DNA from 3 places in the Alkalihalobacterium alkalinitrilicum genome. Region 2 is predicted to be linked to each of the others. Evidence: predicted binding sites of a transcription regulator. Region 2 holds the regulator's gene; each other region holds the start of a gene.
What was found. The regulator Rex, encoded in region 2, represses fermentation and respiration genes when NADH is low (regulators of the CRP and FNR family bind a similar motif). The targets are predictions, from matches to a motif close to TTGTGAAATATTTCACAA.
Positions count from the first base shown of each region.

Region 1 (3,218 bases), 1.6 Mb from region 2:
ATTCGCTTTTCTAACTCTTACGGTTTAGAACATGATAGTGGTGTGAAAATTAATGTAAACTTAACGAATCAGGACTTAGCTAATTTTATTGGTACGTCAAGAGAAAGTGTAAATCGTATGCTCAATGATCTAAAGAAAGAAGATATCATTGAACTTGAGGAAGGGCATATTGTTATTAAAGACATGCAATTCCTAAAAGATTACCTACATTGCGGTGACTGTCCTGTTGAGATATGTACAATTTAAGAAGAAAGGTTGACTATAGGTGTTTCCCACTCCTCTATTTTGAGGTTTGCGAGTCATTGGAGTCAGCCTCTTTTGTTTTGTTTGATGTGAATGGGAAGAGTGATTTTCACAAAGTGATGAGTGTTTGCAGATACCCAAATAGCCAAGCACCTGCTTGCTTGGCTATATCCCAAAGCAATATCAATCGCCTTAATAAAAAATGGTTAATCATATGCTGCCTGAAAACTTTAGAAAAATTCTCCTGTCGCAGCTATCGAGAGCTCATGTGCAAAAACTCTTTCACCAAATTGAGTCAATAACGTAATACTTTTGATTTGAAAAGATTGATGATCACGTAGTTCGTAATCGACTAAAATTCCGTCCGCTAATTTTTCGCTTCCAGAAAAGATTTCTACTTTTTGTCCTTCCATTGAACGGTATTTCGCTTTTAAAATAAATTCACGCCACTCGGTATATTGATTGTAAATAAACGCTTGTCCTCCGTCTATCAAATATCCCATAAAAGCTCGAGTATCGTCGACCATTGCGTCATCACAATGATTGGAAAGCTCAACAATTAATCGATGAATAGTATCAAATTCGACTAAATCCAACTCAGGAGGAAATGAAAGAAACCAATATTTCTCGTTTGAATGATGTACTATATTTAAGTCATTGTTGCGATCAAGTTTGATTTTTAGTTGTTCCGTTGTATGATTAACAACTGATCCTTCGAACGAAATCTCCATAGGATTCATTTGTTTATATGAAATTGTTACGTATAACATAATTAACATCCTTTCTACCTTATGTGCTTCTTTTACTTTAGCAAACCTTCTCTATTGTGACAGTGCAAAAAATCACACAAAAAAATAAATTGAAGTGTGATGAATTTCACTTCACCACATCAAACTATTTGTTAAAGTATGTGTATAAGATACTGCTGAATAAAGAGCAGATCTTTTTCTCCCCCAGTAACTGGCGCCATTCTCCCTATCTGAAGCTTTGCTGAACAGCTTTACTTGAGATTAGCGCCAGTATACCCAATTAAACTGCACACTTTTGTGATTAAGGAAAAAAAAGAAAGGCGGGGTGAAAATGAACTGGTTTATTCCTCGTGAACATGGGGCGTGGGCAATGTTAATTGTTCCGTATTTATTGGGTATTCTGTTTAGCACGACGAACTGGACCCATCTCTTTTTCTTTATCGGGATATTAAGCTTTTACTTTGCGACAGGTCCAATTCTTGCGTATATTAGACAACCTAGATTAGGAAAGAGCGTTCTTCCTGCCATCGGATTATATACCATTATTGGGAGTCTATTCTTCATTCCAATCATTATTCAACTTCCTTTTTTAATGGTGTTGTTCCTTTTCATTAGTCCGTTCTTCGCTGTGAATTTATGGTTTGCAAAGCAAAAAAAAGAACGTTTATTTATTAATGATGTTATAGCTATCTTCGGCTTTTCATTTTTAGTCCTAATTGCATTTTATATCGGTAATCGTGAAATTCCGATCCAAGCGTATATGCTCATGCTCGTAAATTTATGTTTTTTCATTGGTAGTGTGTTTCACATTAAGACTTTCATTCGGGAACGAGGAAACCAACACTTTCATAAACTTTCGAACATTTATCATAGTAGCTTAATTATAATACCACTCTTATTTGGTCTACCTTTTATTGCTTTAGCCTTAGCTGTAAGCTCATTAAAAACATGGATCATGCCAAGGAATAAAAAAATCAAACCAATGACATTAGGTTTGATTGAAATGGGAAACAGTGTTGCTTTTATAGTTCTATTAGTCGTGTTTCTCACATAAGTAATCCCCGCTAAAGATGGTTGTCATCTTTAGTGGGGATTAACTTAATATCAAGTATAAAAAAAAAATTTTCGTCTTGTTGTCATAATGATAGCTTAATTTGGTTAATACACAGAGGTGAGAAGCTCATTAGGTATGATATCATTATCTTGAATGTTGGTTAATAAATCTTCTTGAAACATGAGATATAAACCTTCGAGATATTGGGTCCATTTTCTTGCAGTTGTGATGTTACGTTTATTTGGAAAGGACGAATAATTTGATCAATACGGTGATTGTGCGCATCAAAGTGCCTGATTCTAGGGTGATTTTCAACACGCGCATTTTCTTCAGTGAACTTACGCCAACGAGTGGAAGTTTCATTTGAGAACGCTTTCATTTTTCTGTTTCGTAAATTTTATATTCTTGCGTGTAGGAGTCAAGAACACGATGTAAAAAGGATTGTTTAAGTGATCAAGTTGGTCACGTGCTTGTAGAAAACGATCAAATGAATAGGTGGTTCTTTTTTCAATTATATCCATATTATTAAACTTTTATGAATATTCTAATAAATATAGCTTATTTATGTATGGAAGAATTGTCAACTGCGTTCTATAAAAGAAAAGTCAGTTAAAATAAGCTCTCTTATCGTTCACACTGTAAAAATGGAACAAATAGATTGATTTTAATAAAATGCTCGACTAGAATTGAAAATGTTGTGAATTTTACGGAATGATTTTTTACAGATAGTTGTGCTGATAAATTAAAGGTTATCAGGAGAAATTATTAGAAGGGTTGCTAATTCAATCTTTTTCTTGAATCTATCCCTGGTCTCACTGTAAGTTTTAATTTCCTACAAGAGGTCCCAAAAAAAGAAATATAGTTCTGAAGATAAGAGAGGCTTTTATAAATGAATATGAAACCGAAAACGACTTTAATAATATTTGGTGCTACTGGTGACTTGGCAAAACGAAAACTTTATCCTTCAATTTTTAATTTGTTCAAGGCGAATAAGTTGTCTGCAGAATTTGCAGTTGTTGGGTTAGGAAGACGTCCCTGGACAAATGAATCACTGCGCGAAACCGTTAGTCAATCTTTAATACAAACAGAAAATGAAGAATTAGTCGCTCAGTTTTGTGAGCATTTTTATTACTTACCTTTTGATGTGCAAGAGAAAAAGTCATATCACGAAC
Region 1 is NZ_KV917368.1:1,865,648-1,868,865, reverse strand. It holds gene BK574_RS08655 (Crp/Fnr family transcriptional regulator) at 1-246, shown strand, start outside; gene BK574_RS08650 (hypothetical protein) at 474-1,013, opposite strand; gene BK574_RS08645 (YwiC-like family protein) at 1,324-2,046, shown strand; gene zwf (glucose-6-phosphate dehydrogenase) at 2,936-3,218, shown strand, end outside.
Region 1: the regulator Rex is predicted to act here: its motif matches at 1,108-1,125, upstream of BK574_RS08645 (YwiC-like family protein).

Region 2 (3,218 bases):
AATTTGCTGTTTTTTCATTTCCTTGAGGTCTACCTAGGCGTTCCATTTTTTCTAGTGATTTTCTACGACTTTGAGCTCTTTTGGTCGTAGAAGCTCTAGCGATATTACGACGAACAAAGTCTTCTAGTTTCGCGATCTCTTCTTGTTGCTTTTCAAATTGTTTTAATTCTTGTTCGTAGCGCTGAGCTTTTTCTTCAAGGTAGTCACTATAATTCCCTTTAAACTTTGTCGCTTTTGTTCTTGATAATTCATAAACGTGATCGACAACTTTATCTAAGAAATACCGATCATGTGAGACAATGAGAACCGCTCCAGGGTAATTTGTTAAATATTGTTCCAGCCAAGATAGTGTTTCAATATCAAGATGGTTCGTTGGCTCATCAAGAATAAGTAAATCTGGCTTGGTTAATAGTAGTTTTCCGAGAGCTAGACGCGTTTTTTGGCCACCACTGAGTGTAGAAATTTTCGTAGCATAGTCAAAGTTTGCGAAGTTCAAACCAGCTAGTACGGAACGGATATCGGCCTCGTATTGATAGCCACCTTCATCTTTAAACGTTACTTGAAGTTGATCGTATTCTTGCAAGATTTTATCGTAATGTTCATGACTTGGATCAGCCATTTGTTCTTCGAGCCGTCTAAGAGCCCGTTCTTTTTTTTGAAGTTCAGCAAAAACCGTTAACATTTCATCCCAAATGAACAGTTCAGACTCCAATCCTGTATCTTGAGCAAGATAACCGAGTTTGACATCTTTAGGAATAATCAAATCACCTGAGTCGAATGATGTCTGACCAGCAATAATTTTTAATAGTGTTGATTTCCCAGCCCCATTTCGACCAACAAGAGCAATTCGTTGTTTTGACTGTATTTCAAATTTTATATTTGTCAAGATGGGCTCTACGCCGAATGATTTGGTTAAATTTACACACTGTAATAAGATCATAAATAAAATCCTTCCTACCTATAAAAAGGTTGTTCAAAAAGTTCAGGAGGAGAACTCGCTGTTGAAATGAATTTGTTGATTTGTTACGTTAAACGGAATAAAATTTCCCTATGTGCTATTAAATCAAGTTTACCTTATCAGACGGTATTCAACAACTTCATGAACACTGACTGAAAACAATTACATGAAGAGAAAAATAGTGTACAATATGATTTGTAATAACCTGAAATGGTGTAAACCTTGGAGGCGATCTATGAAATTCGAACAACCCAAAATTCCACAAGCAACAGCGAAACGATTGCCCTTATATTATCGGTATTTAGAGAATCTTAATTCTTCGGGAAAGCAAAGAGTATCATCGTCAGAGTTAAGTGAAGCGGTGAAAGTAGACTCGGCGACGATTCGCCGTGATTTTTCTTACTTTGGTGCTTTAGGTAAAAAAGGGTATGGATATAATGTTAATTATTTGCTATCTTTTTTTCGGAAAACGTTAGATCAAGATGAGTTAACGAAGGTCATCCTTATTGGGGTCGGGAATCTTGGTACTGCGTTTTTAAATTACAATTTTGCTAAAAATAATAATACAAAAATTGAGATGGCTTTCGACGTTGACGAAGATAAGGTTGGGCAAGAAATCGGTGGGGTTAGAATATACAATTTAGCTCAGCTTGAAGAACAATTAGATCCAGACGTGACGGTCGCTATATTAACAGTTCCCGCTCATTCTGCTCAAAAAATTGCTGACCGACTCGTTTCTGTAGGAATTAATGGCATTCTTAATTTTACGCCAGCAAGATTAACAGTTCCAGACAATGTTAGGGTTCACCATATTGATCTATCAGTAGAACTTCAAGCACTTATTTATTTTTTAAAGCATTATCCGTTATAATAGAGGATAAGCCTATAAGTGATATTTCGTTAGAGTATATAGAAAGTTAAATTTAAGGAGGTGTTTGTTATGCCATTAGGACCAGGTAGTTTAATTTTAATAGCATTAGTTGCCCTATTGATCTTCGGACCGAAAAAGTTGCCTGAATTAGGAAAAGCAGCAGGAAATACATTACGTGAATTCAAGAATGCTACTAAAGGATTAGCAGATGAAGACGACGATAACAACAAGAAAAATGAGAAACAAAAATAGTTAGGATGGGTAATTCATGGAACAGAAAGACATGTCTGTGTATGATCATATAGGCGAGTTGCGTAGACGGTTAATTATCGTGTTCGTCTTTTTTATTATCGCCTTTGTGATTGGATTATTTATAGCCAAGCCGATCATTACCTTTCTTCAAAGTGCACCGACTGCTCAAGATATTCCAATGAATGCCTTTAAGCCGATTGACCCACTCAAGGTATATATGACATTTGCATTTTTTAGTGCATTTTTACTTGTTTTCCCAGTCATTTTATATCAGCTTTGGGCATTTATTAGCCCTGGTTTACATGAAGTTGAGAGAAGAGTGACGTTAGCTTATATTCCAATTGCATTTATATTATTTCTGATGGGAATTTCATTTTCTTATTTCATTTTGTTTCCGTTCGTCATTCAGTTTGTCGGTGCGTTAGCAGGACAATTAGGAATAAATGAAATGTATGGAATAAATGAGTATTTTACCTTTCTCTTTCAATTAACCATTCCGTTTGGGATCCTGTTCCAAATGCCAGTCGTTATTATGTTCTTAACACGGCTAGGAATCGTAACGCCAGTCTTTCTTGCAAAATTTAGAAAGTTAGCTTACTTTATCCTTCTCGTGATCGCGGGATTAATCACACCGCCTGAATTGATTTCCCATTTAATGGTTACTTTACCATTATTCTTGTTATATGAGATTAGTATAGTCATCTCAAGAATATCGTATCGTAAAGCACAACGCCTCGAAGAGCAACGTTTAAAAGAACAAGAACAGGCGGATAATGAAAATCATGGCTAGACTGCATTCACTGAATGCAGTCTTTTTTTGGGTTGCCTGGCACCATTGAAACCCGTACTTATAGCTTTGAAGAGGTGGACCATTGACAAAAACCATCACACATCATACGATGGATTTACTGTATTAAAGTGATGAATTGTAGGGGTTGAAATAATGAAACAGTTTCAGATGAACCAGACAATGAAGGGACTTCCAAAGCAATATTTTGCGAGCCTCGTCGCTAAAGTAGGGGCACTTGTAAAAGAAGGTGCAGACATTATTAATTTAGGACAAGGAAATCCAGATCAGCCAACACCTGATCATATTGTAAAAAGTTTGAAGGAAGCGGCCGATCTTCCTAAATACCA
Region 2 is NZ_KV917368.1:3,458,884-3,462,101, reverse strand. It holds gene BK574_RS16675 (ABC-F family ATP-binding cassette domain-containing protein) at 1-940, opposite strand, end outside; gene BK574_RS16670 (redox-sensing transcriptional repressor Rex) at 1,194-1,829, shown strand; gene BK574_RS16665 (twin-arginine translocase TatA/TatE family subunit) at 1,899-2,081, shown strand; gene tatC (twin-arginine translocase subunit TatC) at 2,098-2,871, shown strand; gene BK574_RS16655 (pyridoxal phosphate-dependent aminotransferase) at 3,025-3,218, shown strand, end outside.

Region 3 (3,218 bases), 3.2 Mb from region 2:
TGTTGGTGAAGTCATTCGTTTAAAACCAGATGCGGCTCACCATAGCGCGTTTGAAGATCAAGTAGCAGCACTAGTTAACCAAGAACGTCAAAAAAATGGATTGAGACCATTGCAGCATCGAGCAGATGTAAAAAATGTTGCACATAAGAAAGCGGAAGATTTAATTAACTCTAATTATTTTTCGCATAACAGTCCAAACTACGGTTCCCCATTTGATATGTTGAGAACGTTTGGCGTAAGTTATCAATCGGCAGGTGAAAACATTGCGAAAGGACAAAGGACACCACAAGAAGTAATGAATGCTTGGATGAATTCGCCTGGTCACCGCCAAAATATATTAAACCCAGATTTCGATACAATTGGAGTAGGCTTCTATCACGGTGCTTGGGTACAGATGTTTATAAAAGCAAGATAAATAAATTAGTGAAATAGCCTGACAAAATATAAAAGGGTTCAGGTTTAAGAGGAATACTGTTAATTACATGGCTATATAACATAGTAATGGGTCATTAATTAACTAATTTGCAAAAGAAAACGCTCGGATTTTTCCGAGCGTGTTTCACTTTGTGTATAAACTTTTCTTGTTTCATTAAAACTACTCTGCTGACAAAATTGTTGGTCTCTTTTCCCTTAAAAATTTTAGATATTTCCTATTTTTCCAATACTATGTTATACTTAATATACTTTGAAAGGGTGATTAAATGAAAAAGTATACAATTCAATTGCTTCAAATGGTGAAGGATTCTAAAAGAGCCATTTCTTATGAAGGAGCTGCTAAGAAGTTAAAAGCAAGTAACCCGCAACTCAAAGACACGAATAACAATACGCTTGTAACAAGAAAGATATTAGAAATGCTAGTTGAAAAAGGACAAATTAAAAAAAATAAAGCTGGAAACTACCGATAACCAACTTCGTATATTTTATGGTATAAATTGTCATTGCCAAAAGGTAGGAAGTTAGAAAATATAGATTGAAATCGATAGTAAGTAAAACAAAAAACTCATCCATAATGCTAAATAAATATGGAGTACGAATTAAATTTAATTCGTACTCCATTTTTTTGCCTCTCTAACAGATACACTTCAGTTACATGTGTTACTAATAGAAAATAGAGATTTGTCAATGGAATCTAAACCACCTATATTGCATTAATATCGATAGGAGTTTCAGTTTTATTGAATTTAGAGAAGAAAAGTTGGAGGCTTTACGCAGCATCTAACTCTTTTTTTAGTTCGTCCCAATCTTCAGCTGGTAAAATTGATGCAGCCAGTTCACAGGCAGCTTGATAAGCTTCTAGAGGTGCAAACTTTTTCATTCCTACTAGCATTTCCACACGTTCAAAAATATTTTGGCCAGGAATCATATATTTAAAATAATCCATTAATATGTCTTGAGGTATTGAGGAACGAATAGCAACCGTCAATTCCATTAGTTCTTCTACTGATAATTTTTCCCAGAGTACGCCCATTACGTCCACTTCTTCTGTTTGTAAATGATTTAAATAGGCAGCCAAAAATTTATTATATCCATATACAAATTGAATACCGAGTTGTCTACAATTGGCGATATCACTATTATTAATTTCATTCATTAATTTTTCTAGTTCAATTAAAAGGTAATCTGTAGATTGGTGTTCTATTTCCATTTTTTCAGCTATTTCAGGAGCGTACTTTTCGATAACTGGATGTACGTGTTCATCTTCATGTTCCGCGTGAGAGTGTAATACAGCACATAGAGTGTGAAACTCGATTGTGAATTCTGTTAACTTTTGTTCATTTTCAAAGTTTAATTGATTTGCATGATTTAAAAGGTTCCCTAGTGCGAACCTAAGTCCTTTATGTACGGGCATAAATAATTCATATTTTTCCATATTTATTCCTCCTTGTGAAATAATTACCACTAAATTATACTACATTATACCTATAGGTGATACCTGTGTTAATAAAAATATAGAATAAACTGTACTTTATAGAGGAAAAAGTCCCTCTATATGTAGAATGAAATTAAGAGACCAGTGAACCGATATAATTTTTTGTAAATAAAGTATAAGTATGATATGACGAAATAGGGGGCTGGAAAATAAAATATGCTATTTAATTTTGTACTGGGTTTATTATTCCCTTGGATTTTATTATTATATGTTCTTCGTAAACATACGAAGTATATCATTCTTTTTGCACCGATTGGAGCTAGCTTAGCTTTCTTTTTTAACGAGTTAGGTTTTCAATATTTTTGGGGTATGAAACCTATTTACAAGAATATTACCTTTTCTGCGTTACCATTAAATCTAGGGATATATCCAGTTTTGAGTAGTTTTATTGGTTATTTTTTTACTAAACGAAAGGTACATCCGTTTGTTTGGATTTTAGGGTTTAGTTTAACCCTGACGATTTTTGAGTGGCTTTTCGAAGTATATGGTATTGTATTTTACATTAATGGCTGGAATATCTTTTGGACATATGTAAGCTATGTACTCGCATTTGCCTTAATTTATGGATATTATCGGCTTTTAGTTAAATACAGTATAATAAGAGTGGATGATTATAAATAATGATCTCTTTTTACTCATTCAAATTGTGTAAGCGAGCATCATTAAAGTTTTAGTAGCGACATTCTTAGAAGGATGTGGAATAGGGTATAGTGAAACTTTTTTATTTTCTATAGGAGGAGATCGTATGGAAGAAAAAGATCGTGTCATACGTCAGTTTAATGAAACTTCAGATGGTTACCTTACGAGCAACGTCCATGCAAAAGGAAAAGATTTAGCGTGGATTGGGGAAATTGTTCAGAATGTGAAACGCAAAAAAGCATTGGATGTTGCAACTGGTGCTGGTCATACAGCTCTTTTATTAAGTCAATCAGTCGATTATGTAGTCGCAATGGATATTACACCAAATATGCTTCAACTAGCAGAAAGTCAAGCAAAAGAGAAGGGAATAAACAATATATCATTTACTTTAGGCGATGTTGAGAATTTACCCTTTGTAAATGAAACTTTTGACGCTGTAACTTGCCGAATTGCCGCACATCATTTTCCGAATTTATTAAAAGCCGTAGAAGAAATGCATCGTGTGCTATCTAAGGATGGAGTACTTATTATTGTTGATAATTATATCCCTGAGGATAATAGTAATATGATTAATACAATTGAAAAGTTACGAGATCCTTCTCATCATGAATGTATTACTTTATCAAAGTGGAAAGAACTTTTTAATAAA
Region 3 is NZ_KV917368.1:257,946-261,163, forward strand. It holds gene BK574_RS01225 (CAP domain-containing protein) at 1-415, shown strand, start outside; gene BK574_RS01230 (hypothetical protein) at 702-905, shown strand; gene BK574_RS01235 (hemerythrin domain-containing protein) at 1,205-1,870, opposite strand; gene BK574_RS01240 (hypothetical protein) at 2,087-2,551, shown strand; gene BK574_RS01245 (class I SAM-dependent methyltransferase) at 2,676-3,218, shown strand, end outside.
Region 3: the regulator Rex is predicted to act here: its motif matches at 1,883-1,900, upstream of BK574_RS01235 (hemerythrin domain-containing protein).